3 regions of the Cytobacillus mangrovibacter genome follow, and region 2 is predicted to be linked to each of the others. Evidence: riboswitches for the same ligand, from Rfam matches in the RefSeq annotation. Region 2 holds a riboswitch; each other region holds the start of a gene.
The links. A riboswitch is a leader RNA that binds a small molecule or an ion and turns the genes downstream of it on or off. The one in region 2 is predicted to bind lysine.
Positions count from the first base shown of each region.

Region 1: linked by a shared signal. The riboswitch ahead of ACFYKT_RS15325 (amino acid permease) and the one ahead of ACFYKT_RS09995 (Na+/H+ antiporter NhaC family protein) in region 2 are both predicted to bind lysine.
Region 3: linked by a shared signal. The riboswitch ahead of ACFYKT_RS11410 (aspartate kinase) and the one ahead of ACFYKT_RS09995 (Na+/H+ antiporter NhaC family protein) in region 2 are both predicted to bind lysine.

Region 1 is NZ_JBIACJ010000008.1:80,469-90,691, forward strand. It holds gene ACFYKT_RS15315 (DMT family transporter) at 164-1,000, shown strand; gene ACFYKT_RS15320 (lysoplasmalogenase) at 1,154-1,804, opposite strand; lysine riboswitch at 2,192-2,382, shown strand; gene ACFYKT_RS15325 (amino acid permease) at 2,527-4,008, shown strand; gene ACFYKT_RS15330 (ABC transporter substrate-binding protein) at 4,372-5,670, shown strand; gene ACFYKT_RS15335 (carbohydrate ABC transporter permease) at 5,756-6,754, shown strand; gene ACFYKT_RS15340 (carbohydrate ABC transporter permease) at 6,751-7,593, shown strand; gene ACFYKT_RS15345 (LacI family DNA-binding transcriptional regulator) at 7,687-8,703, shown strand; gene ACFYKT_RS15350 (ROK family protein) at 8,788-9,696, shown strand; gene ACFYKT_RS15355 (glycoside hydrolase family 1 protein) at 9,713-10,223, shown strand, end outside.
Region 2 is NZ_JBIACJ010000004.1:297,643-307,865, forward strand. It holds gene ACFYKT_RS09980 (DUF72 domain-containing protein) at 205-1,044, shown strand; gene ACFYKT_RS09985 (YunC family protein) at 1,165-1,467, shown strand; gene ACFYKT_RS09990 (HD-GYP domain-containing protein) at 1,663-2,748, shown strand; lysine riboswitch at 2,888-3,082, shown strand; gene ACFYKT_RS09995 (Na+/H+ antiporter NhaC family protein) at 3,234-4,802, shown strand; gene ACFYKT_RS10000 (ABC transporter substrate-binding protein) at 5,157-6,359, shown strand; gene ACFYKT_RS10005 (branched-chain amino acid ABC transporter permease) at 6,479-7,354, shown strand; gene ACFYKT_RS10010 (branched-chain amino acid ABC transporter permease) at 7,366-8,313, shown strand; gene ACFYKT_RS10015 (ABC transporter ATP-binding protein) at 8,315-9,103, shown strand; gene ACFYKT_RS10020 (ABC transporter ATP-binding protein) at 9,096-9,803, shown strand; gene ACFYKT_RS10025 (M23 family metallopeptidase) at 9,850-10,223, opposite strand, start outside.
Region 3 is NZ_JBIACJ010000005.1:219,094-229,316, reverse strand. It holds gene ACFYKT_RS11440 (TetR/AcrR family transcriptional regulator) at 317-907, shown strand; gene ACFYKT_RS11435 (enoyl-CoA hydratase) at 951-1,724, shown strand; gene ACFYKT_RS11430 (electron transfer flavoprotein subunit beta/FixA family protein) at 1,932-2,705, shown strand; gene ACFYKT_RS11425 (electron transfer flavoprotein subunit alpha/FixB family protein) at 2,861-3,838, shown strand; gene trxA (thioredoxin) at 4,033-4,347, shown strand; gene uvrC (excinuclease ABC subunit UvrC) at 4,447-6,219, shown strand; lysine riboswitch at 6,323-6,502, shown strand; gene ACFYKT_RS11410 (aspartate kinase) at 6,654-7,883, shown strand; gene ACFYKT_RS11405 (YslB family protein) at 7,939-8,394, opposite strand; gene ACFYKT_RS11400 (succinate dehydrogenase cytochrome b558 subunit) at 8,783-9,391, shown strand; gene sdhA (succinate dehydrogenase flavoprotein subunit) at 9,466-10,223, shown strand, end outside.

The DNA of each region.
Region 1 (10,223 bases), on a different contig from region 2:
TTCGCCAAAAAAACCTCCCTTCCGTCAAAGCCATTGATGGAAGGGAGGTTTTTGTCTAAGAATTAGGTTATATAAATGAATAGAAAAATAATAATAAAAACTATTTGAAGTACTTGAAATCTATATTAAAATGATTCTATTAAAGAGAGAGAAGGATTGTTTAATGTGGATTGTAGCTGCCGTTCTAACGATGCTTTGCTTTGGGATTAATAATTTGATTTTTAAGGTTACGTCAGGAAAAGGACTATCAAAGGTACATATGCAATTTTTCTTTTATCTTATTGCATTCTTGTTAATGCTTGGCTATGGAGCAGTCGAAGGGTTTGCAGCATTTAATGGATTAACCATTGTACTAGGTGTGGTCATCGGAATATTGAATGCAAACGGTAATATTCAAATGTCAAAGGCGTTTGAGAAGGGACCTGCAAGTTTAACGTCACCACTTATCAGTACAAATACGGTTATTCCTATACTTAGTGCGGCACTTATTTTCCACGAGCATATTACGCTCATTCAGTGGAGTGGCATTATTATTATGCTTGCTTCTGCAGCTATCATCCAATATGTACCAGGTAATGGTGTTAAATTGGATTATAGGCCGTGGATGTACCGCATTTTATTATCGGTTGTATCGTTTGGTGTACTCGGTGTGCTTATGAAAACATCTTCACATTTACATATTGATTCCATTAATACGCTTGTTTGTATGTATGGAGGCGGTGCAACTTATTTGATTATTAATAGTATTATTATGAAGGAAAAATGGCAGCGTACAGAGTTGAAATTTGGTGCCATTATTGGATGTATTAGTGTTATAGGTTATAGCAGCTATTTTTTTGCTCTTAACGCTGGAGTAGCAAGTATTGTCTTCCCGATTGTAAGTTTAAGTTGTTTAGTTGTCGTTCTCAGCAGCTGTTGGTTATATAAAGAAAGGCTCAGAATATATCAGGTCATCGGGGTTATTTCCGCGCTAGTTGGTATTGTGCTAACAAAGATTTAACAGTCTATTATTTCTTTGAAAAAATGAATCAGGGCTTAGGCTCTGATTTTTTTTTGGATGTTTGACCCGATGGCTGTTTACATTAATGGCAGGAGTGAAAAGGGGAATATATACTTCGTGCAGCAACTGCTCTTAAATTAATTGAGAAAAGGCCTAATATAAAGAATTAGACCCCTTTTGAAAGAATTTTAAACTACGGGCTATAAAAAATTGGGCTGTGTAATAGGTGGTCATGATTAGGACAGATGAATAAGGGATGTCGGAAACAAACCGATTCCACGCTAAGATCGAATCAGAGATAACGAATAAGATACTCCCTGTAATTGCCCATTTATTGCCGGTCATAATGGCAGACCAGGCCATCGTTGATATGATGATCGTATATAAACAAACTGGAATGAATAAAGCGCTATTTCCATTTTCGATTAGAGATTCGGTAAGAATATGACCAATAAAGATAGCATAGAAACCGATAGGAATAATCGATAAAACGCGGATGAGGGAAAATTGCCACTCCTTAAAAAATCCAATGAGATAAAAAATATGGCCTATTAAAAAGGCAGATAGCCCAATCAGGAACCAATGAAGTAAACCATCCCCAAACATACAAAATACTAATCCAGTTAAAATAATCCAGCTAGTGCTAGAGCCTTTTCCTCTAAATTGTATAAAAGCATAAGTAATGATTAACCACATCGGAATTAGCTTAAATGGAAGATTGAGAAGAAGTGGCGCATCTGGAATGATAAAAATATATAATGCACTCGAGATTAAGATAAGTAAGGGTAAAAATAGCCTTTTCAATTCGTCACACCTTTCTATAAGTTTATTCTTTTATCACTATATTAGATTATTCTCCCCTTAATACCAGACTCCTCTTAGGAATGGGGAGGAAGTCCATGGAAATTTCCGCTTTTCCTCCTTTGATGACAGGTACAGTGATAATGGACATGTTTAATTTCTTAATTCGAGTGCTCAAGCTTTATACGTAGAAGAATGATCAACCATTAACAATAAATTTTACTTAGAAAGTATTTTGCTTTATTTTATATTCTATTTAATTGGTAAATGATAACTATCCCCATTAAAACGGCATATCGGAATAGGGTAAAACAACGAGATATTGACTATTGTAAAATAGTATTATAAAGTTAGTAACGTAATAATTTAATATAATAAATCCTCATCAACCGATGAGGTAGAGGTCGCAGTTTTTATTAGTAAGGCGGACGAGATGCAGAGACATCACTTGACTCCGTTTGAAAGGAAAAGCTGCCGAAGTGTGCTTGTCTCTCTGGTTAAGCATGCTGGGGCTGTCTCCAAATAGGAACAGAACTGTCACGATTGGTCCTACCAGCCATTCGTGTTGGGCTATCTTTCGGAAGGTATGATGCGGGCTATTGATAATGTCACCTGATTCTACTTCGGTGACATTTTTTATTCCAAACTCCTTCCAAATTAGAAAAGCTAATGGGTCTTCATTGAAGACTATGTGCTAGAAAAACTGATGAAAAGGAGTAAAAGCAATGAGAACATTTGATGAAAGAAAAGATAATTTTAGCACTGGTACAGTTTCTTCCAATAAAGAAACTACCGGCTTAAAACGCAGTTTAAAAACACGTCACTTAACCATGATTTCTTTAGGCGGAACTATTGGAACAGGCCTTTTTCTCGCCAGCGGCGGAGCAATCCACTCTGCTGGTCCCGGAGGAGCTCTCCTTTCCTATCTTGTGATTGGGATTATGGTCTATTTCTTAATGACGAGTCTTGCGGAAATGGGCGCCTACATGCCTGTTGCAGGGAGCTTTAGCACATATGCCGCCAAGTTTGTTGACCCGTCACTCGGATTTGCTCTTGGCTGGAACTATTGGTATAACTGGGCGATAACTATTGCAGCAGAACTATCAGCTGTTACCATGATTATGAAATTTTGGTTCCCAGATACGCCTTCTATTATATGGAGTGCGCTTTTCTTAGTAATCATGTTTTTATTAAATTTTCTATCTGTAAAAGGTTTTGGTGAAGCAGAATATTGGTTCTCCTTAATTAAAGTCGTTACTGTAATCATCTTCATTATTGTTGGTACTTTAATGATTTTCGGAATCATGGGTGGTCAGGTAATTGGCTTAAAGAACTTTACGGTTGGAGATGCACCGTTCCATGGTGGCTTTATGGCAATGCTTGGGATATTTATGGCAGCGGGTTTCTCTTTCCAAGGCACAGAGTTGCTAGGTGTAGCAGCGGGTGAAACCGAGGATCCTGGTAAATCAATTCCTAAGGCTGTAAAATCAGTATTTTGGCGCATCCTTTTATTCTATGTGCTAGCAATTTTAGTAATTAGTTTAATTATTCCGTATACAAATGGGAATCTTGCAAGCAGTGATGTAACGGTTAGCCCATTCACAATCGTTTTCCAAAAGGCAGGAATTGCCTTTGCTGCTTCCGTAATGAATGCAGTGATCTTAACAGCCGTGCTATCTGCCGGTAACTCAGGAATGTATGCTTCCACACGTATGCTTTGGGATTTAGCACGTGAAGGAAAAGCACCTAAGTTTCTTGGAAAATTAAATAAAAGAGGTGTTCCTGTAAATGCTTTGATTGCAACATCATTAGTCGGAACACTTGCTTTCTTGGCTTCATTATTTGGTGACGGCACTGTCTATGTTTGGCTACTAAATGCTTCAGGAATGTCAGGATTTATTGCATGGCTTGGAATCGCCATTTGTCACTATCGATTCCGACGGGCATTTGTTGCCCAAGGAAAAGACTTAAGCCTTTTACCATACAAAGCAAAGTTATTTCCATTTGGCCCTATTTTCGCCTTCGCAGTTTGTGGCTTCGTCGTATTAGGACAAAACTATTCAGCCTTTATGGGGGATCATATTGATTGGAACGGTATAGTGGTTTCTTATATAGGACTGCCTTTATTCCTTATTTTATGGCTTGGTTACAAATTTACGAAAAAGACAAAATGGATCCCGTTAAAGGATTGCGATTTATCAAATTAATTCTATTGCACGCAGCCAGCGTGCTTTTTTTTATGGAGGAAACCAGAGAGAAAAGCATGAGCCAAATGGAGTTTTTTGTAGAATTTTAAAAGAAATTATGGAAACCGGTTTCTATAAAATCATTGATTTTTCTGAATATTAGGTTTATAATCTGTATTGAAAGCGGTTTCCTCCATAGAAAAGACTAGATTTCTCCCGAAGTTTAGAAATCGGTTTCCGAGTTATCTTGCAATAATTTAGTTTTAAGAATCAAATTTCAAAAAAAGAAGGTGAATGATACAAAAAAAGGGAAAATAATTATTTCAGCGGAGTATTTAAATGGAAAATAATTAATGGCTAAAAAAAAAGTGGGGGGAATGAAAAGTGAGAAGCTTGAAAAAACTGGTCGCGGTAGGATTATCGACAGCCCTAGCATTTACATTAGCAGCCTGTAATGATAATGAAAAGTCGTCTTCTGATGATGTTGAAAAAGGAGATAAGCAAGTTACTTTGGATTTTTGGACGTTTGGTGCTACTGGATATGAAGATTTAGCTAAAGCATACGAACTAGAAAATCCGAATGTCAAAATAAAAGTAAGAGCAGCTGAAACGGCGGAGCACCATGATGCACTATTTACAGCATTATCAGCTGGAAGCGGTGCCCCAGATATTTCGATGTTAGAAATTGACCAGTTAGATCGTTTTAAGGTAGCACAAGATCGTTTTGAAAACTTATATGACCTTGGTGCAAAGGATATTAAAGATCAATACTTGGATTGGAAATGGAATACTGGTGAAAACAATGATGGAGATTTCTTAATTGGTTTACCAACGGATATTGGACCGAAAGCTTTATACTATCGTGTGGATGTATTTGAAGAAGCAGGTCTGCCGACTGATCCAGAGGAAGTAGCGAATTTAATTAATTCACCAAAGGCATTTGAAGAAGCTGGTTTAAAGGTAAAGGAACAAACGGGTAAACCTTTTATTGATAGTATTGAAATGGCCTTTAGGGCTTATTTAGATGCCGCACAAGAAACCTTCCTTAATCCTGAAGGAGAATTAATTCTTGAAGAGAACGGAAATGCGGTTAAAAATGCTTATGACTATGCAGTTAAATTAAATGAGTTAGGCATTGTAGGAAAATTCGAAATGTGGTCACCTGAATGGGCCAATGCAGTAAATAAAGGGGAATTCGCAGCAGAGTTAGGTGCAGGCTGGTTGAAAGGCTGGATGGAAGGCAATGCAACCGAAGCAACCGGTAAATGGAAAGTGGCAACATTGCCATCAGAATTTGCTGCAAACTGGGGCGGCTCTTTTATCGCTATTCCAAAGGAAACAAAGAATGCGAAGGAAGCGTATGAATTTGTCCAATGGTTAGTTTCTCCTGATAATCAATTGAAGTCATTCCAGGAAAAGGGATTGTTCCCATCTGCACCATCTGTTTATGAAATGGATGAATTTAAGACGAATGAAGATGAGTTCTTTGGCGGACAGGCAACAGCTCCTGTCTTTGCGAAAGCCGCTCAAGATATCAATGGTGCCATTTATAAAGGGGAAAAATACTTTCCAGTTTACCAGGAAGTGTTGAATGCTTTAAAGAATGTACAGTCTAAAGGGGCAGATCCGGAAAAAGAGTGGACAGCAGCTATTAAGCGAGCGAAGGATTTATTAAATCGATAGGTTATTAGTTTATTAGAGGTGGATGTGGAGCTTAAAAGTGAGTGGGCTCCACTTTTCGCCTATTGATCGGAAAAGAGGTGTGAGAATGCAACCTGAAAGTAATAAGGAAAAGGTGGAGAAGAAGGGAGACGTGGGTGTCCATCAAGTACCAAGGAAGAAAAAGATAAGAAAGAAGCGGTATAGGTCTGAGGAGAAAAAGGATATGATTTCGGGCTATCTATATATTGCGCCTTTCTTTATCATTTTTTCCCTTGTTGGTTTATACCCAGCGTTATTTAGTATCTATTTAGGATTCCAAAAATGGAATGGGTTAAGTCCGATGAAATTTGTTGGACTCTCAAACTTTGAAATTGTCTTAACTGATCCCCTATTTTGGAAATCGGTTTATAATACAATTGTTATGGGAATTATGGGCACCGCCCCACAATTAGTTTTCGGAATTATTTTTGCCTTTTTATTAAATCTAGCCTTTTTAAAATTTAAAAACTTTTTCAGAGTAACCATTTTTATGCCGTATATTACATCTATGGTTGCTGTGGCCCTTATTTTCAGCGTACTGTTTAGCGATCACGACTCTTCCTTGGTCAATTATTTGTTGAGTTTGGCAGGGGTTGATCCAGTGAATTGGAGCAGCTCTGAATGGGGAACGAAAATTGCTATTTCAATCATGGTATTTTGGAGATGGGTAGGCTATAACACAATTATTTATCTAGCCGGTATTCAAAGCATTCCTAATGATTTGTATGAAGCAGCTACGATTGATGGGGCAAATAAATTTCAGCAGCTAATCTACATAACGATGCCGATGCTGAAACCATTTATTATCTTAACTGTATTCACTTCAACCGTTGGGGCATTGCAGCTATTCTCTGAACCTACTGTTTTTCTAGGAAATAGTGCATTTACAAGAGATGAGGCCATGACTATCGTTATGTATTTATATCGGGATGCCTTTAAATTGCAATCCTTTGGTACCGCATCTGCAACGGCCATTATTCTTTTAGTGCTGATTACTTTATTTGCCGTAATTAATACATCGCTAATTGCAGGGAATGGCAGGAAGAAAAGGGGTGAAAACACATGAGTAAAGTAGAAAAAAGAAGAAGCACCCCTGTTAGCAGAATCCTCATTTATGTACTTTTGTCCATCGTGTCATTATTTTCATTGTTTCCGTTTTATTGGATGTTTGTCATGGCAACGAGCCCTAGCTCCGCCTATAATTCCATTCCGCCGACGGTTACGCCAGGACGCTTGTTAGTTGATAACTTTATGAAGGTTCTGGATAAAATTGATTTCTTTCAAGCGATGTGGAACTCCTTTGTTGTTTGTTCGGTTGTGACCATTGTCGTTTTATTTATTAGTTCATTAGCTGGATTTGCCTTTGCGAAATTTAAATTTCGAGGGAAAAATATCCTCTTCACGGCAATCCTTTTAACGATGATTATTCCACCGCAATTAGGGCTAATCCCGCAGTATTTCTTAATTTCGAAGGCAGGATTCCTCGATACATTGCCAGGTGTGATGATATTATTCTTCCTAAATCCGCTCGGTATTTTTCTAATGAGACAATATATCAGTGAATCTGTACCTGATGAGTTAATTGAAGCGGCGAAAATAGATGGGTGTTCCAATTTTAAAATTTATCGAAGCATTGTGCTTCCGATTATCCTTCCTGCATTTGCAACACTTGGAATTATCGTCTTTTCTGCGGCATGGGGAGAGTTCCTTTGGCAGTTTACTGTCTTAAGAGATCCGGAAAAGTATACGATTCAAGTAGCCCTAGCCCAATTGAGCAATACACAGAATGTTGATTTTGGAATGATTTTATCTGGTGTATTTTGGGCAACGGTACCTCTTTTAATTATATTCTTATTATTTAACCGTTTATTTATTTCGAGTATTACTGAAGGATCTGTGAAATAGGAACTTTTCACAAAATATCTTTGTGATCTGTTTAAACTCTTAGTATCTAGCGATGATTATCAATTATTTTGTGAGAAATAGAAGGGATTAGAGATGAATTTAACTATTAAAGATATAGCACAAATGGCAGGCGTTTCCCAAGGCACTGTTTCAAAAGTAATTAATAATTATGCAGGAGTTAGTGAGAAAACGAAGAAGCAGGTAATGGATATCATTACGAAAATGGGGTATGAGCCTAATTTTTCTGCTAGAACATTGGCAACGAAGAAGTCAAACCTGATTGGTCTTATTTACGCAGGGAAAATTAATGTTGATATGACACACCCTTATTTCAATGAGGTAATCTCATCATTTAAAAAAAATATCGGTTTACTTGGTTATGATATTTTAATGTTTTCCAACGAACTTTTTCAATCAGATAATGGGAGCTATTTAGCACGATGCAAACATTTCCATGTGGATGGCTGTTTAGTTATTGCTGGGGAAGAGGTTGAGGAAGCCATCTTTGATTTAGCTAAGGGAGGTTTCCCTTGCATTGGAATTGATATTGAATTAAATGGGCCGAAATCAAGTTACATTATGACGGATAATATTGATTTATCAAGAAAAGTAGTTGAGTTTTTTTATCTGCATTCGATTAAAAGGATCGGTTATATTGGGGGTAAATGGGATTCAACTATTTCTAATTTAAGAAATTTAGGATTCTTTGAGGCGATGAATCAGTTTGGTTTGGATGTTCGTGAAGAGTGGATTCAGTATGGTGATTTCCATGAGAATAGCGGATATGAGGCAATGAGGAAAATTCTTGCGTGCCAAGAGTATCCTGAAGCTATTTTTGCCATATCTGATTTGATGGCACTTGGTGCATTAAGAGCGCTGAAGGAGGAGGGACTTCATGTTCCTCATGATATTCGAATAATCGGCTGCGACGATATTGTTGCCTGCCGCTACAGCGACCCTAAGCTTACTACAGTTAAACAAGATAAAGAGAAGTTTGGAAAATTATCAGCCTATATGCTGAATGATTTAATAAATGGAGAATCGCAATTAAAGCCTGTATTAATTGATTCGGAATTAATTATTCGTGAGTCTTGCGGAACAAAGCAGTAAAAATCTCTATCCCGTCCTTAATGGGCAGTGAAGACCCCCATTGATAGACATTCCACTTTAAAAGGGTTGATAGGAGGTTGTTTGATGAATTACTATGCAGTTCTAGATGTTGGAGGTTCCTCTATTAAATATGCCCTTATGGATGAATTGGGGGAAATTATTGATAAGTCCTCTGTTCCTACACCTAAAGAGAGTCTTGAATTGTTTTTGGATCAAGTAGATTTCATTGTGAAAAGATATCAAAGCATTTACGAATTAAAAGGTATGGCCATTAGCATGCCAGGTGCCGTAAATGTTAAAACAGGATACATTGCAGGATTAAGTGCGCTTCCTTATATCCATGGGCCGAATATGAAAGAACTTCTTCAGGAAAGAACACATTTAACGGTTGAAATGGAAAATGACGCAAACTGTGCTGCCTTAGCAGAAGGCTGGATTGGTGCTGCAAAGGATGTAATGGATTATCTATGTCTTGTGATTGGCACCGGTATTGGCGGTGCGGTCGTTCTTAATAAAAATATTCGCCATGGGAAAAATCAATTTTGTGGAGAATTTGGCTATATGATTATGGAAGATTATCTCGACAAGCCCGAGGGAGAGACATGGAGCTCACTAGCTGCAGTTGGGGGATTAATTAATAAAGTAGCCAAGCGAAAAGGAATGGATCCGGATAGTTTCAATGGAAAAAGGATATTCGAATTAGCTGAAAAAGGAGATAGTGAAGTCAAGGATGAAATAGACAAGTTCATGAAACGACTAGCTGTTGGGATTTACAATTTACAGTATATGCTTGATCCAGAGAAGATTTTGATTGGCGGAGCCATCAGCAGCCGCGAAGGTTTTATTGAACGGATTAATGAAATACTACTTCAGATGAAACGGAGTCAAAATGATTTAACAATTAACGTTGAAAGATGTCAATTTGGCAATGATTCAAATCTAATTGGTGCCTTGTATCATTTTTTGCAAAGGCAATCTGTCCATTCTAAATGAATAAGGGGTGTGCAAAATGATTCATCAAACACTAAAATGCTTCCCGAAGGATTTTTTGTGGGGTGCAGCTTCTGCTGCCTATCAAGTGGAAGGTGCATGGGACAAGGATGGAAAAGGGATGTCAAATTGGGATCAGTTTGTCCGGATCCCGGGAAAAACATATAAAGGAACAACAGGTGATATGGCCGTAGACCATTATCATCGTTATCAGGAAGATGTGAAATTAATGGCGGAAATGGGGTTAAAAGCCTATCGCTTTTCTGTTGCATGGACCCGTGTTTTTCCTAATGGACGAGGGGAAATAAATGAAAAGGGCATGGAGTTTTATGATCATTTAATTAATGAATTAATCAAAAATGGTATTGAACCAATCCTGACTCTGTATCACTGGGATTTGCCTCAGTCACTTCAAGAGGAATATGGAGGATGGGAATCAAGAAGAATTATTGAGGATTTTACAAATTATAGTGTTGAATTATTTAAGCGTTTTGGTGACCGTGTGAAATATTGGGTTAGCTTAAATGAAC
Region 2 (10,223 bases):
CCATAGACGTTTTCAATGAAACAGTTTTATTTCCAAGCCCACAATTGTTCCTTTCCCGTAGCAGATATATTCCATGGAATACTGCAAATTCACATAGTCTTTGCCTCATGCGCTTGTACATACAATAAGTCCATTCCTCTTTTGGCTAATGGCCTTTTTCTTGTTACAATATAAATGTAAACCTTCCAAATAGAGGTGTGTTTCATGATATTAATTGGAGTAACTGGATGGGGGGACCATCATACCCTTTATACTCATCCCGATGCTAAACGGAATAAATTAATGACATATGCTAGTCATTTTCCAACTGTTGAAGTAGATGCCTCCTTTTATGCAGTCCAGTCAAAACAAAATGCAGAAAGCTGGGTAGAGCAGACTCCAGATAATTTTCAATTTATAGTGAAGGCTTATCAGGGAATGACAGGTCATGAAAGAGGAGAGATCCCTTATAAAGATAAAGGTGAGATGTTTGCTGCATGTAAGGATTCATTGGAACCATATCAAAATAAGTTGGCGATGGTTCTTTTTCAATTTCCGCCTTGGTTTGATTGTAGAAGAAAGAATGTAGATTATTTGCGTTGGTGTAAGGAGCAAATGGGAGAACTTCCTTGTGCGATAGAATTCCGCCACCAGTCATGGTATAAACCAGAGTATAAGGAAAAAACGATCCAATTTATAAAGGATGAAGGCTGGATTCATACTATTTGTGATGAGCCGCAGGCAGGAGCAGGTTCGATACCGATTGTGCTTGAACCAGCCAATACGGAAAAGGTATTAGTAAGATTTCATGGGCGGAATGTACATGGCTGGCAAAAGAAGAATGCCCCTAACTGGAGAGAAGTGCGTTATCTTTATAGATACAATGACAAGGAGCTTGCTGAGTGGGCAGAGTACTTGAAGAAGTTAGATGAAGCATGTAAGAAGGTGTATGTAGTTTTTAACAATAATTCTGGCGGAGATGCTGCTGATAATGCCAAGCAACTTATCCAAATGTTGAATCTTGAATATACCGATCTTGCCCCTAGACAATTGGAATTGTTTTAATGCCTATCCATGTAGGGCCAACGAATATGATACTTGAAATATAAAAGTAGGCTTGGTGATATTACACGCTTTTTTAGTCACTAGCATAGTTTGTAGTGGGTAGGAAAGGAGTGTAAGATCATGATTGATTTAAAGCCGATTGATATAAAGGGCCATACATTCCTGTGTGTCTCGGTGGAATTGCCAAAAACCAATTTACTTGTTGTAACAAGTGATAAAGGATATATCATGTGTGGTGCCCTAGATGTTGCGTTGCTAAATGAGAAGTTAAAGGATCGCAAAGTAATTGCCGGCAGAGCTGTGGGTGTAAAAACGATCGAACAGCTTCTGGAGGCACCATTAGAATCTGTTACCTATGAAGCAGAATCGTTAGGGATTCATAAAGGTATGATAGGAAAAGAGGCCCTTCTTAAAATGATATAAAAGGCATGCCGGAAAGTTCATTCCGGCTGCCTTTTTTATTCTTACTAAATTCTTTAAATGAATAAACTGTCAATATTTTTCGACAAAGTGGCAGTGGCATCTGTCACTTATTGGCGAAAAAAGGTATGATGGATAAAGGTGATTATTTATGAATACGAAAATGAAAAAACTACGGAAATTGTATAGGAGTAATTTATGAGATTAGTGACAACAACATCTGTAGAGGTCGATACAATTCTTGCTAGAGCTATTTATAATGAAACAGGACAAATATTACTAAACGAAGGTGTAGTGCTGAAGGAAGGAATGATTCAGCGTCTTCAAGCTTTGGGTATTAGTTATATCTTTATAAAAGATAATCAAACAGAAGATATTCAATACAAGAGCACTCTTTCAGATCCAGTTCGCAGGGAAGCGATTCAAACAATTAATTCGATTTTCCTTGAAATTCAAAAGGATGCTAACTTAACCAATTCTTTCGTTGTTGAAAAAGCTTCGAGGCGTCTATCAGAATTGATCCGTTTTTTAATGGCTGAATTAGCGGAGGATAAGGAATTAATAAATCTGCTTTCTGATGCTTTTTCCTACGATAATTATATATTTACCCATTCCTTAAATGTGACGCTCTATTCTTTAGCGATCGGAATGGAGCTGAAGCTTTCACCAAAGGAGCTTGAAACCCTTGGTTTAGGAGCCATTTTTCATGATATTGGAAAGTTGAAAGTACCTTTAGATGTATTGTTAAAGCCGGGAAGATTAACGGAAGAAGAGTATATTGCGATAAAAGAACATGCTGAGGCAGGTTTTCAAATATTGAGGAAGGTACAAACGATTCCCTTATTGGTTGCTCATTGTGCCTATCAGCACCATGAACGGATTAATGGATCAGGATATCCAAGAGGGATTTCAGGAAAGGATATTCATTATTTCGGAAAAATCATAGCTGTGGCGGATGTATTTGATGCGGTAACTTCCAATCGTGTGTATCGGAAAGCGATGCTTCCGCATGAAGGATTAGAGATTCTTTATGCAGGTTCAGGAACATTGTTTGAGAAGCAAGTTGTTGAAGCTTTCCGCTATGCTGTTGCTATTTACCCGGTTGGGATAACAGTTGAACTGAGTGATGGCCGAAAGGGAATTGTTTCTGGGCAAAATACAGGTCTAGGTGACCGGCCTATTATTCGAATTATGGAGCATGATGGTGAACAGGTAGAGCCATATGAGTTAGACTTGAAAATAGAGTTAAATATTGTTGTGACTGCTTGTGACACAACTTTTTAGATAGCAGAAATGTTAACAAGAATTGTCAATAATAAAGAGGAACTTCATAAAAAGTATTTATTATACTTAATGACAATAGCTTATCAGCATTCTGTTATTCTGATATAGTAATATACAATTAAATAAACCTTATCATATCCGATGGGGTAGAGGCGCGGAATTCAAGAGTAAGCTGTGTGAGGATGACAACAGTGATTACAGCTAAAAGGGAATTTTGCCGAAGCAAATGAATTGTGTCAACAATAATTTGTTGGGGTTACTTTGAATAAGGGTAACACTATCATTATGGAGGCCAAGTGCTTGATTTCCTTCATATTGGGGAGCTACAGGACGTGATGGAGAATCTAATTACTTAATAAAGAGTAATGGTAGACAATCTCTATCGTTATTCTTTTTTTATTTTTCTTCTATTATTATCAATTCCCTCTAAATAAAGGATTAGTATTCAAACGTATATCTCATACTAATTAAGAGGAGGAACAAAAATGGAAAATACCATTTTTTCACTAATCCCGCCATTTTTGGCGATTATCATGGTCATATTTACACGGAAGGTTTTGATATCCTTAGGTGTAGGAATCGTATCAGCCTCTCTATTACTAGCAGAGTTTAGTATAACAGGCACCATAAGTACCATCTATGATTCGGTAAAAGGCATCTTTGTATCAGATGGGGAAATGAATTACTCGAATATTTATATCCTTTTATTCTTAATCATACTAGGGATTATTACATCTTTTATTTCTATTTCTGGGGGAAGCCGAGCGTTTGGTGAATGGGCAATCAAGCGAGTGAAATCCCGAATAGGTGCACAAATCGTTACAGCCGTCTTAGGTATTATCATTTTTATCGATGATTATTTTAATGCGCTTGCAGTTGGTCAAATCTCAAAGCCAATCACTGATCGTCAGAAGGTATCAAGAGCGAAGTTAGCTTATTTGATTGATTCAACTTCAGCACCTATATGTGTTGTTTCACCTGTGTCTAGCTGGGGTGCTTCAATCATTGCGTTAATCGGAACGATTCTAGCAACACATAATATAACAGATTACTCCGCATTCTCTGCATTTATGCAAATAATTCCGATGAACTTATATGTTTGGGCCACTTTGGCAATGGTGTTCATTGTTGCTTTCAGAAATGTGGAAATTGGACCGATGAGAGTGCATGAACTGCGTGCTGTAAAGGAAGGACTGGTTACAGATCCTTCAAAGCCAGCTGCAGGAGAATTGAAAGAGGATTTGCCGACTAGTTCAAAAGGAACTGTTGGGGATTTAGTATGGCCGATTGTTGCCCTAATTGTTGGAACAGTTGGGACAATGCTTTGGACAGGCTATGAAGCGGCTGAGGAAAAAACGATCCTAGCTATTTTTGAATATACGGATGTTACCAAGTCATTGATTCTAGGCGGGCTTCTCGGGTTAATCGTAACTTTAGGCTTTTTTATCCGTCAAGTGGTTATATTAAAAGCTGTAAACGGGAATGTCTTAGGAAAAGGAGTTTGGGCAGGGACAAAGTCGATGCTTCCAGCTGTGTATATCCTTTTATTTGCTTGGGCTATTGCTGATTTAATCGGACGTTTAGAAACAGGAAAGTATTTAGCTGGCATTGCAGATAGCACAAATTTAAATTCTTCATTTCTGCCGTTTATCCTTTTTGTTATCGCTTGTATTATGGCATTCAGTACAGGAACATCATGGGGCTCTTTTGGAATACTCCTTCCGATTGCTGGGGATATTGCAGCCGCAACAGATGTAAGTCTCTTATTGCCGGCTTTAGCAGCCGTGTTAGCTGGTGCTGTATTTGGTGACCATTGTTCACCGATATCCGATACAACCATCCTTTCAGCGACTGGTGCAGGATGTAATTTGATGGATCATGTAATGACGCAGATTCCATATGCTGTGACCTCAGCTATAATTGCAGGAATTGGCTATTTAGTGATTGGATTTACGGGCAGTACGGTTCTTGCTCTCTTAGCAGTTGCACTTCTACTTATTCTTTTTGCTATAATAGCTGGCAGAATTTCAAAAGTGGACTGGCAGGAGACATAAATAATATAAAGGAAAAGGCTTTCTCATGTTGAGAGAGCCTTTTCAAATGTTTTGATAGTAAAAAAATAATAGAAGAAAAAATAATTCTAATGTAATTGTAAAGAATAAATATTTTGAAAAATTATAATCTTGCTAAAATATTGTTTTGACAGATAACTCTAAAAATATTATACTATTTTTAGATTAGAGCAAGTAGTTAGAAAATATCATATTTTACATTTTGTTTCAGAAAGTTAGGAGTATGGTCGGGCTATTTGAAAAGGTTATGAGAGAGTGTGGGCCTGCGTATAACCAGATACAAATGCAAGATTACGCTTTTAATTATCGGAACAATCAGACAAAGGGGGATTAGGGATGTTTTTTAAGAAAAAGATTACTTCAGTACTTATGGCTTCAACATTGGCAGCTGGATTATTAGCTGGCTGCGGCGGTGGGGAAAAAGCTGGTACAGAAGGCTCAAAAGGTTCTAGTGGTGGAGATACCATTAAAATAGGTGCGAACCTTGAGCTTTCAGGTCCTGTTGCTTCATATGGACAAGGGATAGCGGCAGGGATTGAGCTTGCTGTTGAAGAAATCAACAATAGTGGCGGAGTAGATGGAAAGAAAATCGAAATTATCAAAGTAGATAATAAATCTGATGCTGCAGAAGCAACGAACGCAGCGATTAAATTAACAAACCAAGATAAAGTAACGGCTATTATTGGTGCGGCTACTAGTGGAAATTCAGTAGCACAGGCTGAAATTGCTAATTCTAATAAAACGATTCTATTATCACCATCTGGTACGAGCCCGAACGTAACAGTTGGAACAAATGGAGATGTGAATGAATTTGTTTTCCGTACTTCTTTCATTGACCCATTCCAAGGAACAGTTGCAGCTAATTTCGCTTCTGGAGATTTAAAAGTGAAAAATGCAGCTATCTATGCAGATAATGCGAGTGACTATGCAAAAGGCCTTGCAGCTTCATTTAAGGAAACGTTTGAAGGTGCAGGTGGAAAAGTTGTATCAGAAGAATCTTATGTGGCAAAAGATACGGACTTCCGTTCGACATTAACACGTATTAAATCTGCAAATCCAGAGTTTATCTTTATCCCTGGTTATTATGAAGAAGTAGGCTTAATTATTAAGCAAGCTCGTGAAATGGGTATTGATGTTCCATTTATGGGAGCTGATGGTTGGGATTCACCAATTCTTGTTGATTTAGCTGGTGCAGATGCTTTAAATAACACATTCTTAACAAATCATTACTCAGCACAAGATCCAGATGAAACGATTCAAAAATTTGTAACTAGTTTCTCTGAAAAGTATGATGGAAAGTCGCCTGATGCATTTAATGCACTTGGCTATGATTCAGTTTACTTCTTAGCAGATGCAATGAAGCGTGCTGGCAGTACATCGGATGCAACGAAAATTAAGGATGCTCTAGCAGCTACTAAAGATTTAGCGCTTGTAACTGGTATTGTTACTGTTGACGAACTACACAACCCAATTAAATCAGCGACTGTTTTAGAACATAAAGATGGGAAGCAAGTCTTCAAATCTAAGGTTAATCCTTAAGAGAAGCTGGAGAAATGGGGGGATAATCTATCCTCCCATTTCTATTGAAAAGGGTGCAAAAAATGTAAGTTTTTGGAGTGTAAGCTTTTTTCGCATTTTAGTTGAGGGAGTGAAAATTCATGGAATGGATACAGCAATTAATAAACGGTATTTCACTCGGCAGTATCTATGCATTGATCGCGCTAGGATATACGATGGTTTATGGAATAATTAAATTAATTAACTTTGCTCATGGCGAAGTTTTTATGATTGGTGCTTTTGTCGGTTTTTATGCCATCTCAGGTTGGGGCCTAGGCTTCTTTCCTGCATTATTGCTGGCAATGGTTGTCTGTGCTCTATTTGGTGTACTGATTGAGCGGATTGCTTATCGACGACTTCGAAATGCCACTCGGATTGCTGCATTAATCACGGCAATTGGTTTATCTCTTCTCATACAATATGTAGTTATTTATTTTAGAGGTGCACAACCTGAAGCTTATCCAAATGTATTATCTAATAAAACATTTGACTTCTTTGGAGCACAAATAAGCAGTCAATCCATTTTAATTCTTTCTGTCTCAATTATTCTAATGATCCTTCTACAATTTATTGTTCATCAAACAAAGATTGGAAAGGCTATGCGTGCTGTTTCCCATGATATGGATGCTGCCCGTTTAATGGGGATCAATGTAAATACAACCATTTCTGCAACATTTGCTATTGGTTCAGCTTTAGCAGGAGCGGCAGGTGTATTCTTTGGTGTGTATTATACAAAAATTGAACCACTTATGGGAGTTATCCCTGGCTTAAAGGCGTTTGTTGCGGCTGTTTTAGGCGGAATCGGAATTATTCCAGGTGCAATGGTCGGAGGTCTCGTACTTGGAGTTGTGGAAACAGTGGTAAGTGCATTAGGCTACTCTCTATGGAGAGATGCGGCAGCCTTTATTATTCTTATATTAATTCTTTTATTCAGACCGTCGGGCATCTTCGGTAAAAATGCTAGAGAGAAAGTGTAGGTGGGAAGTCTATGAAAAAGGTAAAAGGATTTTGGCTCTTTTTAATTTTATCAATTGTACTTTATGGAACGGTTCAACTTCTCATCAACGCCGGTATCTTAAATCAATTCTATTCTAATACGCTCATTTTTATTGGCATTAATATCATCTTAGCAGTCAGTCTTCATCTAGTCATCGGAATTACGGGCCAGTTCTCGATTGGACATGCTGGGTTTTTAGCAGTAGGGGCTTATATTTCGGCTATATTCACTATGAAATTACAGCTGCCATTACCAATTGCTATATTAGTTGGTGGGATTGTAGCCGCTTTAGCTGGTCTTATTGTCGGGATTCCAAGTCTTCGCTTAAAAGGGGATTACCTGGCGATTGCTACTTTAGGATTTGCAGAAATTATCCGGATCGTATTCTTAAATATTGATTATGTAGGTGGAGCGGCAGGGATGCAAGTTTCCCACTTAACGAATTGGACGTACACTTTCATTTGCCTATTTATTACGATCGTCGTTATTATGAACTTTACAAATTCAAGACATGGACGTGCATGTATTTCCGTTAGAGAAAACGAAATTGCGGCAGATGCGATGGGAATTAACACTGTTTATTATAAGGTAATCGCTTTTGCCTTAGGTTCCTTCTTTGCAGGGGTTGCAGGCGGATTATATGCACATAACTTCTATATTATACAGCCAACAAACTTTGGCTTCCTTAAATCATTTGATATTTTAATTTTTGTTGTTTTGGGTGGGCTTGGCAGTCTTTCTGGTGCTGTTATATCCGCTATCCTTCTTACACTCGTTTCAACCTTCTTACAGGATTATCCTGAGACGCGAATGATTATCTATAGCCTTGTGCTTGTAATCGTTATGCTATATCGTCCACAAGGATTGATGGGGACTCGAGAAATCACAGATATCTTCGGTAAGTGGAAAAATGTGAAGAGTGTGAAAGGGGGTAACTAGTATGGGAAGTACGCCTTTACTGCAGGTTCGTAATACCGGCATCCAGTTTGGAGGACTTAAGGCTGTTTCGGATTTAAATATGGAAATCCATCAGGGAGAGCTTATTGGGCTCATTGGACCAAACGGAGCTGGGAAAACAACATGTTTTAACTTACTAACAGGTGTTTATGTACCTACCGAAGGAAGTATTGAATTTGAAGGAAAAAAACTGAATGGACTAGCCCCTTATCAGGTTACACGGAGAGGGATCAGCCGTACATTCCAAAATATTCGATTATTCAATGAACTGTCTGTAGTGGATAATGTAAAAGTAGCTTATCATTCTTTAGCAAAGCATTCTATTTTAAGTTCTATTTTGCGTCTGCCTTCACATATTTCTGGGGAGAAAGAGATGGAAGAAAAATCTATAGAGTTTCTTAAGATTTTTAATCTTGATCAATACAAAGATGAAGTAGCAAAAAATTTACCGTATGGTCAGCAAAGAAGATTAGAAATTGCAAGAGCTTTAGCAGCTGGGCCACGTCTATTATTGCTTGATGAACCAGCAGCTGGGATGAATCCGCAAGAAACGAAGGAGCTAATGGAATTAATCGCCTTTGTTCGAAATAAGTTTGATTTGACCATTTTATTAATTGAACATGATATGAATTTAGTCATGGGGATTTGTGAAAGAATTTATGTATTAGATCATGGACAGCTTATTGCAAAAGGTTCACCAGAAGAAATTCGTAATCATCCGAAAGTCATCGAGGCGTACTTAGGAGAGGAGGTTCCGAACGACCATGCTTAACGTCGATCAAATGAATGTTTATTATGGAAACATACATGCACTTAAAGGGGTTTCCTTAGAGGTAAATGAAGGGGAAATTGTCACTCTGATTGGAGCGAATGGAGCGGGAAAAAGTACTCTTCTGAAGACCTTGTCTGGACTTCTTAAACCAAAGAATGGAACGATTCAATATTTGGGAAGTTCGATTGCTGGAAAACCTGCACAGGAGATTGTGAAATCAGGAATATCTCATGTGCCAGAAGGACGTAGAGTCTTTGCGAATATGACAGTTGAAGAAAACCTGGAGCTTGGTGCCTTTTTAAGAAAGGACAAGAAAGAGATTCAAAAGGATATTGAAAAGGTGTACAAAACATTTCCACGTTTACTGGAGCGTCGTAAGCAATTGTCTGGAACGCTCTCTGGGGGAGAACAGCAAATGCTGGCGATGGGCAGGGCAATTATGGCAAAGCCAAAGCTCCTTTTACTTGATGAGCCTTCAATGGGATTAGCACCGTTAATGGTGAAAACGATCTTTCAAATTATTGAAGACATTAATCGAGATGGAACAACGATTCTATTGGTTGAACAAAATGCGCATATGGCTTTGTCAATTGCTAACCGCGCTTATGTTATTGAAACGGGTCGTGTTATTGTTTCTGGTACAGCAGCAGAACTTCAAGCAAGTGAAGAAATCAAAAATGCCTACCTTGGTGGACATTAATTTAAAGACGAAAAACCCCAAGTTTGGGGTTTTTCGTCTTTAGAGATTACTTTGCCTTTGCTCTTGCACGTTCCTGTCGCTCCCATAGTCTTAAATGAGGATAGGGGTCAAAGGACCATTCTGTGCGTCCATTATCCTTATATATGCCATAGTGGAGATGGGGTGGAAATTTTCCAGATGTACCAGGCGGTCCGTATCCAGAACTTCCTACTCCGCCAATCAGCAGGCCTGGTTCAACAATTTGACCAAGCTTTAAGTCTTTAGCAAAGCCGCTTAAATGGGCAAAATAATGATAATTATTATTAATGTCCCGAAGGCCAATTCGCCAGCCTCCGAAACGATTCCAGCCTTTCATTTCGATAATTCCATACGCGGTAGCTCGAACAGGAACACCGTAATCGGCAAAAATATCGGTTCCTT
Region 3 (10,223 bases), on a different contig from region 2:
TTTTTATCTAGGCTCTTTCTAAAAGATTGTTGTTTTTCAAATAAGCTTTTGTGAATGAAAGCTGAAGCAATATAAGTTAGTTGATTGGAGCGGAAGGTTGCGAGACTCCAGCGGGAGTAGTGGGACAGCTGAGACCCCGCAGACGCTTTAGCGTCGAGGCGGCTCAGCGCCCACCCCGCGGAAAGCGAGCGACCTGGAGCGGAAATCAACTTCTACCCACCACATATTAATTAACAACAATGTTTGCGAAAATAGCCTTAAGCTAACAAAGTTATAGCTCGAGTTGCTCTTGCTTTTTTCTTGGAGGAGGAAAAGTTTGAAAAAGAATAAACCAAAATATCGACAAATCATAGATGCAGCAGTTATAGTCATTGCAGAAAATGGATATCATCAGGCCCAAGTATCAAAAATCGCTAAACAGGCTGGTGTCGCTGATGGAACCATCTATTTATATTTTAAGAATAAAGAAGACATACTAATCTCTCTCTTTCAGGAAAAAATGGGTAATTTCGTTGAAATGATTGAAGAAAAAATTGCAGGAAAAGAAACGGCTGCAGAGAAATTATTAATGATGGTGGAAACACATTTTAATATTCTCTCAGATGACCCGCATTTAGCCATTGTTACTCAGTTAGAGTTAAGACAATCGAACAAAGATCTGCGCCTTAAAATTAATGAGGTGCTAAAAGGATATCTTTCCTTGGTTGAACAGATCTTATCTAATGGGAAAGAAAGTGGAGAGTTTTCTCCTACTCTCGATGTAAGGTTGGCTCGCCAGATGATTTTTGGTACGATGGATGAGACAGTAACAACTTGGGTGATGAATGACCAAAAATATGATATTACTGAATTAGCGGGTCCTGTTCATCGATTGCTTCTTAGTGGATGCCAAAAGCAAGACAACTAGAAATGCTGTTGCACCTTCGAAACAAGTCAAAAGGGGGATGAAAATGGATTTTTTAAAATGGTCTTTTCAAGATGGGGTTGCCACGATTACGTTGGATAGACCTCCAGCAAATGCACTTTCGTCAGGTTTATTAAGAGAACTTTCTTCCGTCTTGGATGAAATTGAAACAAATGATGATATCAGAGTTATTCTAATACATGGAGAAGGCCGTTTCTTCTCTGCTGGTGCTGATATCAAAGAGTTCACTACTATTAAAACTGGTGACGAATTTGCCAATCTTTCTACATATGGACAAGATCTATTTGAACGTATGGAGCAATTTTCAAAACCGATTATTGCAGCCATTCATGGAGCCTCACTTGGCGGAGGATTAGAACTGGCAATGGGCTGTCATTTCAGATTAGTAGCTGATAATGCGAAGCTTGGGCTGCCAGAACTTCAACTTGGATTAATTCCTGGATTTGCAGGGACTCAGCGTCTGCCTCGATTAGTTGGGACAGCAAAAGCAGCAGAAATGTTATTCACAAGTGATCCGATCACAGGGCTTGAAGCTGTTCAATATGGATTAGCTAATCATGCTTATCCAGAAGGCGAGCTTTTAGAAAATGCGTATAAAATGGCAAAGAAGATTGCGAAGAAAAGTCCTGTTTCTATTAAAGCCGCTATTAAGCTTTTGAATTATTCTAAAACAGAAAAGTATTATGAAGGTGTAAAAAAAGAAGCTGAGCTATTTGGTGAAGTATTCGTTTCTAATGATGGAAAGGAAGGCATCTCTGCGTTTATTGAAAAAAGAGAGCCAAACTTTACTGGAAAATAGAAACTTTTCGAATTTTCATTATCAATCTTTCTAGTAATCTATTATAATAATCTATAAGGAGAGATTTTATATTCTCCTTATGCAATAAATTATCATAATCTTTCGAAGTGGTGAAATGTTTACATTTGTCATTATCGAGATTGAGCGCTTCTTGATTCAAGAATTCTTGGGTAAGGCGCTTCCACTTTTAATTTCAGGAGGGAAATCATGAACATCTATGTTTTAATGAAAAGAACCTTTGATACGGAAGAAAAAATCACCATTTCAGGTGGCAAAATAAATGAAGATGGAGCAGAATTCATCATTAACCCTTATGATGAATATGCGGTTGAAGAAGCAATCCAAGTGCGTGATGCACAGGGTGGAGAAGTAACAGTCATTTCAGTAGGCAGTGAAGAATCTGAAAAGCAGCTTCGTACAGCATTAGCTATGGGTGCGGATAAAGCTGTCTTGATTAATACTGAAGATGATGTGGAAAATGGGGATCAATTTACAACGGCTAAAATTCTATCCGAGTATTTAAAAGATAAAGACGCAGATTTAATCATTGCTGGTAATGTAGCAATTGACGGTGGATCAGGTCAAGTGGGACCACGTGTGGCAGAGCTTCTAAATATTCCTTACGTAACAACAATTACGAAGCTGGATATTGCCGGAAGCAATGCAACGGTTGTTCGTGATGTAGAAGGTGACTCTGAAGTAATCGAAACGACACTTCCACTACTTGTAACTGCTCAACAAGGCTTAAACGAACCTCGTTATCCATCATTGCCAGGTATCATGAAAGCGAAGAAAAAGCCGCTTGAGGAACTGGAACTCGATGATCTTGATCTTGATGAAGATGATGTAGAAGCCAAAACAAAGACAATTGAAATCTATCTGCCACCTAAAAAAGAAGCAGGAAAAGTTCTTGAAGGCGAGATAGCTGATCAAGTAAAAGAACTTGTTAGCCTACTTCATACAGAAGCGAAAGTTGTTTGATCGATAAAAGACGATATTCAAGGAAGAACGATATAAACTGAAATTTTGGTAGGTAGAGCTGTCGGTAATAAATAAAAGCAATCGGTCATTTGCCGATTGACACTAATCCAACCTCTGACCTCTAATCTCTAAAATAACGCAGGGGGTAAAACATAATGGCTAGAAAAGTATTAGTATTAGGTGAAGTCCGTGATGGATCATTACGTAATGTTTCCTTTGAAGCAGTAGCAGCAGCAAAAACAGCGGCTGAAGGCGGAGAAGTTGTCGGTGTTTTAATTGGCGATTCTGTAAACGCTTTAGCAGGAGAATTAATTCACTATGGTGCAGATCGTGTAGTTACAGTTGAAAATGAAAATTTAAAGCAGTATACTCCTGACGGATTCTCACAGGCATTAATGGCAGTCGTTGATGCAGAAAGCCCAGAGGGTCTTATACTAGGCCATACTTCATTAGGTAAGGACTTAGCTCCTAAAGTAGCAGCGAAACTAGCATCTGGATTAATTTCTGACGTTACAGGTTTAGAGGAAGTTGGCGGAAATCTAGTATTCACACGACCAATCTATTCTGGTAAAGCATTTGAGAAGAAAATTGTCACAGATGGATTAGTATTTGCTACTATTCGTCCGAATAACATCAGTCCATTAGCAAAAGACGAGTCTAGAACTGGTGATATATCTTCTTTATCTGTTGATGTTAAAGATCTTCGCACAATTATTAAAGAAGTTGTCCGCAAAGCAAGTGAGGGAGTAGATCTCTCTGAAGCGAAAGTAGTTATTGCTGGTGGACGTGGTGTGAAAAGTGAAGAAGGTTTTGAACCATTAAAGGAACTTGCAAAAGTTCTAAATGGAGCAGTAGGCGCTTCTCGTGGTGCATGTGATGCCGATTATTGTGATTATTCACTGCAGATTGGCCAAACAGGAAAAGTAGTTACACCTGACCTTTATATTGCATGTGGGATTTCAGGAGCGATTCAGCATCTTGCAGGTATGTCTAACTCTAAAGTAATTGTTGCAATCAATAAAGATCCAGAAGCTAATATCTTTAAAGTAGCTGATTACGGCATTGTAGGAGATTTATTCGAAGTCGTGCCAATGTTAACAGAAGAGTTTAGAAAATTAGTTGTAAATGCATAATAATCAAACGAGCGGCGAATAGCCGCTCGTTTTCATGATTGCTTAGTCAAACAGCTTTAAGTGTTAATGCCCTTCATGCATAGCTAAAAGAAATGAAGGGGAAATTACAAAGTGAAGCAAATTGGTAGCTTCACTACATAAACTAATGATATACTGTCGTTAGATTTTGAGTTGAAATTTAGGAGGCAAATAATATGGCAATTACAAATGTAACAGATCAAAATTTTTCTAATGAAACAGGTTCAGGCGTAGTTCTTGCAGATTTCTGGGCACCATGGTGCGGACCTTGCAAAATGATCGCTCCTGTATTAGAAGAGCTTGATTCTGAAGTAGGCGATAAAGTTAAGATTGTAAAGCTTGATGTAGATGAAAACCAAGAAACATCAGCAAAGTATGGTGTAATGAGCATCCCTACTTTACTTGTTTTTAAAGATGGCGAAGTAGTAGATAAAGTTGTTGGCTTCCAGCCAAAAGAAGCACTTGCAGAACTATTAAATAAACATGCCTAATTAGAAAATAGCTAATTGAAGAAATCCTCGGCTTTATTTAAGTCGGGGATTTTTGTATGATCAAAATAGGATAGAGTGGAGCTTAGGGAGGTGACATCCATGAATGAAATCATAAAAAATAAACTCATGCTTTTGCCAGATCAGCCAGGCTGTTATTTAATGAAGGATCGTCAAGGGACGATTATATATGTTGGTAAGGCAAAAGTATTAAAAAACAGAGTCCGATCGTACTTTACAGGTTCACATGATGGAAAAACATTAAGGCTTGTCAATGAAATTGAAGACCTGGAGTACATTGTTACTTCCTCCAATATGGAAGCTTTAATTCTCGAAATGAATTTAATAAAAAAATATGATCCGAAGTACAATATTATGCTAAAGGATGATAAGAGCTATCCATTTATTAAGTTAACTGCAGAGAGGCACCCGCGCCTAATCACAACGCGAAAAGTAAAAAAAGATAAAGGGAAATATTTTGGACCCTATCCCAATGTGCAGGCTGCAAATGAGACAAAAAAGCTGCTGGACAAAATTTATCCACTAAGAAAATGTTCGACCTTACCTGATCGTGTTTGTCTTTACTACCACTTAGGACAATGTCTTGCCCCTTGTGTTAACGATGTAAGTGAGCAGGAATATAAAAAAATGGTTGATGAAATTACTCGCTTTCTTAATGGAGGTTACAAGGAGATTAAGAAAGATTTAACTGAAAAGATGACAGCCGCGGCTGAAGAGCTAGATTTTGAAAGGGCAAAAGAGTTTCGCGACAAAATTGCCCATATTGATACGACAATGGAGAAGCAAAAGATCACTTCAACTGATTTAACAGATCGGGATGTATTTGGATATGCTGTAGATAAGGGTTGGATGTGTGTGCAGGTTTTCTTTATTAGACAGGGGAAATTGATCGAGCGTGATGTATCGATGTTTCCAATCCATGATGAGCCAGATGATGAAATATTGACTTTTCTTGGCCAGTTCTATTTAAAGGAAAACCATTTTAAACCGCGTGAAATATTGGTTCCTGATTCAGTAAATGCTGAAATGGCTGAAGAATTCTTAGGGGTAAAGGTTCTAAAGCCTCAGCGTGGACAGAAAAAGGATCTCGTTAAGCTGGCATATAAAAATGCAAAGATTGCTCTACAGGAAAAGTTTTCTTTAATCGAGCGTGATGAAGAAAGAACAATTAAAGCAATTGAAAATTTAGGTCAGCAGCTTGGAATATATACACCCCATCGAATCGAAGCATTTGATAACTCGAATATTCAAGGAACGGATCCAGTATCTGCGATGATTGTCTTTATTGATGGTAAACCAGAGAAAAGGGAATACCGCAAATATAAAATAAAATCTGTACAAGGTCCTGATGATTATGACTCTATGCGGGAGGTTGTCCGAAGGAGGTACACTCGGGTTCTAAAAGAAGGTTTGCCTCTTCCGGATTTAATCATAATTGATGGGGGAAAAGGGCATGTAGAAACGGTAAGAGATGTACTAGAGAATGAACTGAGTCTTGATATCCCTATATCTGGACTTGTAAAAGATGAAAAGCATCGGACATCTCAGCTGCTCTACGGGAAGCCACTAGAAATGATTCCACTTGCAAGAAACAGCCAAGAGTTCTATTTATTGCAAAGAATTCAAGATGAAGTGCATCGCTTTGCCATCACCTTCCACCGACAATTGCGTGGGAAGAATGCATTTCAATCTGTGCTTGATGATATCCCGGGAATTGGAGAAAAGAGGAAGAAGCAGCTATTAAAAACGTTTGGATCTATTAAGAAAATGAAGGATGCACCTATTGAGGAGTTCACAAATATCGGGATTCCATTAAATGTCGCAAAAGAACTAATAAAAAAATTACAGGAATAGATTGTTTGAAAAAAATGAATATGCTATAATTACTGAAAAATTAAATATCACTTTATAGTATTAAAGTAAGTTTAAAGGAACCAACCCTTTGAACTTCCTCTAAAGTGAAGGTAGAGGTGCGAACTTCAAAAGTAAAAGCTTGGAGAAGAATGAGCTTCAATGAAAAGCTTTGAAAGGGAATGTTTGCCGAAGTGAAGAAAGTCTCATCACTTTCTTTGCTGGTTTTGTATTGAATAAATGCAAGATTGTCAAGTTGAAAATGACTTGGAGAGCTATCTCACTGTGTGTGCGTATGCTTCTTTTGTACGTTAATCCCACAGCAATGAGATAGTTTCTCGTTGCTGTTTTTTTGTGTTAAAAATCAGATGTGCACTTGAAAATGGTTGCGTGAGACTTCAAAAGATTAACCGAAAAGGGTAGGAAGAGGGAAAATCATGGGATTAATCGTGCAGAAATTTGGTGGAACATCCGTTGGAGACGCGGAGAAGATTCAAAATGTAGCCACTCGAGTGATCGAAGAAAAGGAGAAAGGAAACGATGTAGTCGTAGTTGTTTCAGCAATGGGGAAATCAACAGACCATCTCGTTGACCTTGCAAAAGGAATATCCATACGCCCAAATAGAAGAGAAATGGACATGCTTTTAACAACAGGGGAACAAATCACGATTTCATTAGTAGCCATGGCATTAGCTGATAGAGGCTATCCGGCTGTTTCGCTTACTGGATGGCAGGCTGGAATCATAACAGAGCCCGTTCATGGCAATGCACGAATTATCGGCATGAATACAGAAAGAATAGATAGTGAGTTAAAGCAGGGAAGGATTGTTGTTGTAGCAGGCTTCCAAGGAATAACAGAAGATGGGGCGATTTCAACCTTGGGGCGAGGTGGATCTGACACAACGGCTGTCGCATTAGCAGCAGCATTACAAGCTGATAAATGTGAAATATACACAGATGTAACTGGTGTATTTACAACAGACCCGCGCTATGTGAAAGATGCTAGAAAGCTTTTGGCGGTATCTTATGATGAGATGCTGGAGCTAGCCCATTTAGGTGCTGGAGTTCTGCACCCAAGGGCAGTAGAGTTTGCTAAAAATTATCAAATTCAGCTAGAAGTCCGCTCTAGTATTGAAAGAGAAGCTGGGACGATTATCGAGGAGGAAGTAACAATGGAACAAAACTTAGTTGTGCGGGGAGTGGCTTTTGAGGAGGACATTACAAGAGTAACTGTTATCGGTTTACCGAACTCCTTAACAGGTCTTTCTGTTATTTTTTCAAAACTAGCAGAAAGTCATATTAACGTCGATATTATCATTCATAGTATATTAGCAGATCAATTAACCAATTTATCCTTTTCAATAAAAAACGAAGACCTGGAAGATACAATCAAGGTATTGGAGAACAGCAAGGAAAAGTTAAATTATGAACGAATTGAGTCAGAATCTGGACTTGCTAAGGTATCAATTGTTGGTTCAGGAATGGCATCCAATCCAGGGGTCGCAGCTGAAATGTTTGCGGTATTAGCATCCAATGATATTGAAGTGAAAATGGTCAGCACCTCCGAAATTAAAGTATCCACAGTGGTAGAACATGCCAAAATGCTGCATGCAGTTGAAGTGCTGCACCATGCTTTTAAACTTTCGGGCACCTTAGTTACACCTTAAAGGTAAAGAAAAAAGCTTCAAACCATCATATGGTTGAAGCTTTTTTCTTTGTTACTTATGGAAGAATACTGTCCTTCTTATCCCATTTAACAGTAAAATGGATCTTTCCCTTTTTTTTATTAGGGTGCTCAAATGCTTCACAAATGACTTCTTTTTGACTCTCTATTTGCTCGGCAATAAATCCAGCTTCCAGTTGAAAAGTACATGGATTGTTTTGACTGCATCGCATTTTTATTATAGGGCTGAACAATTCAAGTTCCATTTCATTTTTGGATTCCTTCACAATCGATAAATCTCCCCAAGCGGATTTCTGAAAAAACTCAACTACTTCATTCAGAGTGTCCATTGGGTATTTACGAGCAAGTCTTTTGCCTGCCCAGTATAAGATTTCCGGTGTATCATTGCCTAATAGTTCATGCAAAAGCACTTCCCGAATAAGTTCATAACCAAATAGTGGAACTGATTCAGTTGTATTTTCATATTTAATTGCATCTATTGCTGATTCGCCCAAGCTGTATTCCCCACTTTCTATTATTCTTCTATTATATACAAAACTGTTGAATTTTAGTCACCCAATCATGGAAAAAGGTTATTTTTCTTAGAGGAAATTATTGTTATTTTAGTATATGTGGAAAACCTAGAAGTCTATTGAAATATAAGGTTTTTTCTTTTATTTAAGTAATACCAATATATTTTAATAATTTTCTCTTTTATGAACACTTTATGTAATCGTTTCCTTGACGCTATATTATGTTGGGAGTAAAATGGACATGTCACATAATTGTAAGAATATGCAGTACTATTTTTATCGTGATGTTTAGGTGGAACATTTGTATACATAATGCTTATAAAAGTGGAAAGTGAAACCTCAACATCTTCAAAAACTAGGGGGGTAAAACATGGCGGGTAATCGTGAGTTTTTTAATCGCAGACTGCATTCATTGCTTGGTGTCATTCCTGTTGGCTTGTTCTTAATTCAGCATCTAGTAGTGAATCATTTTGCAACAGGAGGAGAAGAGTCGTTTAATAAAGCGGCAGGTTTCATGGAACATCTTCCGTTCCGAACTTTATTAGAGACTTTTGTAATTTTCTTGCCTTTATTATTTCATGCAATTTATGGCCTTTACATTGCTTTTACGGCTAAGAATAATACGAGCAGATTTGGCTTTTTCCGTAACTGGATGTTCATGATTCAACGTATATCGGGTGTTATTACACTAGTATTTATCACATGGCATGTATGGCAAACTCGCGTTCAAGCAGCATTTGGCGCAGACGTTAACTTTCAAATGATGGAGAATATCCTTTCGAATCCATTTATGTTCTGGTTCTACTTACTTGGTGTTATCTCTACAATTTTCCATTTCTCTAATGGCCTTTGGTCATTCTGTGTTAGCTGGGGAATTACCATTACACCTCGTTCACAGCGAATTTCAACATATGTAACCATTGGTGTCTTTGTTGCCCTTTCTATTGTAGGAATTCGTGCGCTTACAGCATTTATTTAATTTTAATAATCTATTAATTGTTCGGATCTAATAGTGTTAATTCGGATTTACTAAGTATTAGGGAGTGAGTCACAATGGGTAAAGGTAAGGTTATCGTTGTCGGCGGCGGCTTAGCTGGCTTAATGGCAACAATCAAGGTGGCAGAAACAGGAACTCCGGTTGAGTTATTTTCATTAGTACCGGTTAAACGATCACATTCTGTTTGTGCTCAAGGCGGTATTAACGGAGCGGTAAATACAAAAGGTGAAGGAGATTCTCCTTGGATTCACTTTGACGATACTATTTATGGTGGGGACTTCCTAGCAAATCAGCCGCCAGTTAAAGCAATGGCTGAGGCTGCACCAGGAATTATTCATTTATTGGATCGTATGGGTGTTATGTTTAACCGTACGCCAGAAGGATTGCTTGACTTCCGCCGTTTCGGAGGTACACAGCATCATCGTACGGCTTTTGCGGGTGCAACTACAGGTCAGCAATTGCTTTATGCATTGGATGAGCAGGTGCGCCGTCATGAAGTTGCAGGTTTAGTTACTAAATATGAAGGCTGGGAATTCCTGGGTTCTGTTATTGATGAAGAAGGCATTTGCCGTGGAGTTGTTGCACAAAACTTAACTTCAATGGAAATTAAATCATTTGCAGCTGATGCTGTTATTATGGCAACAGGTGGACCTGGTATTATCTTTGGTAAATCCACAAACTCCGTAATTAACACAGGTTCTGCAGCTTCAATCGTGTATCAGCAGGGTGTTTACTATGCGAATGGTGAGTTCATCCAAATCCATCCAACAGCTATTCCTGGAGATGACAAGCTTCGTCTAATGAGTGAATCAGC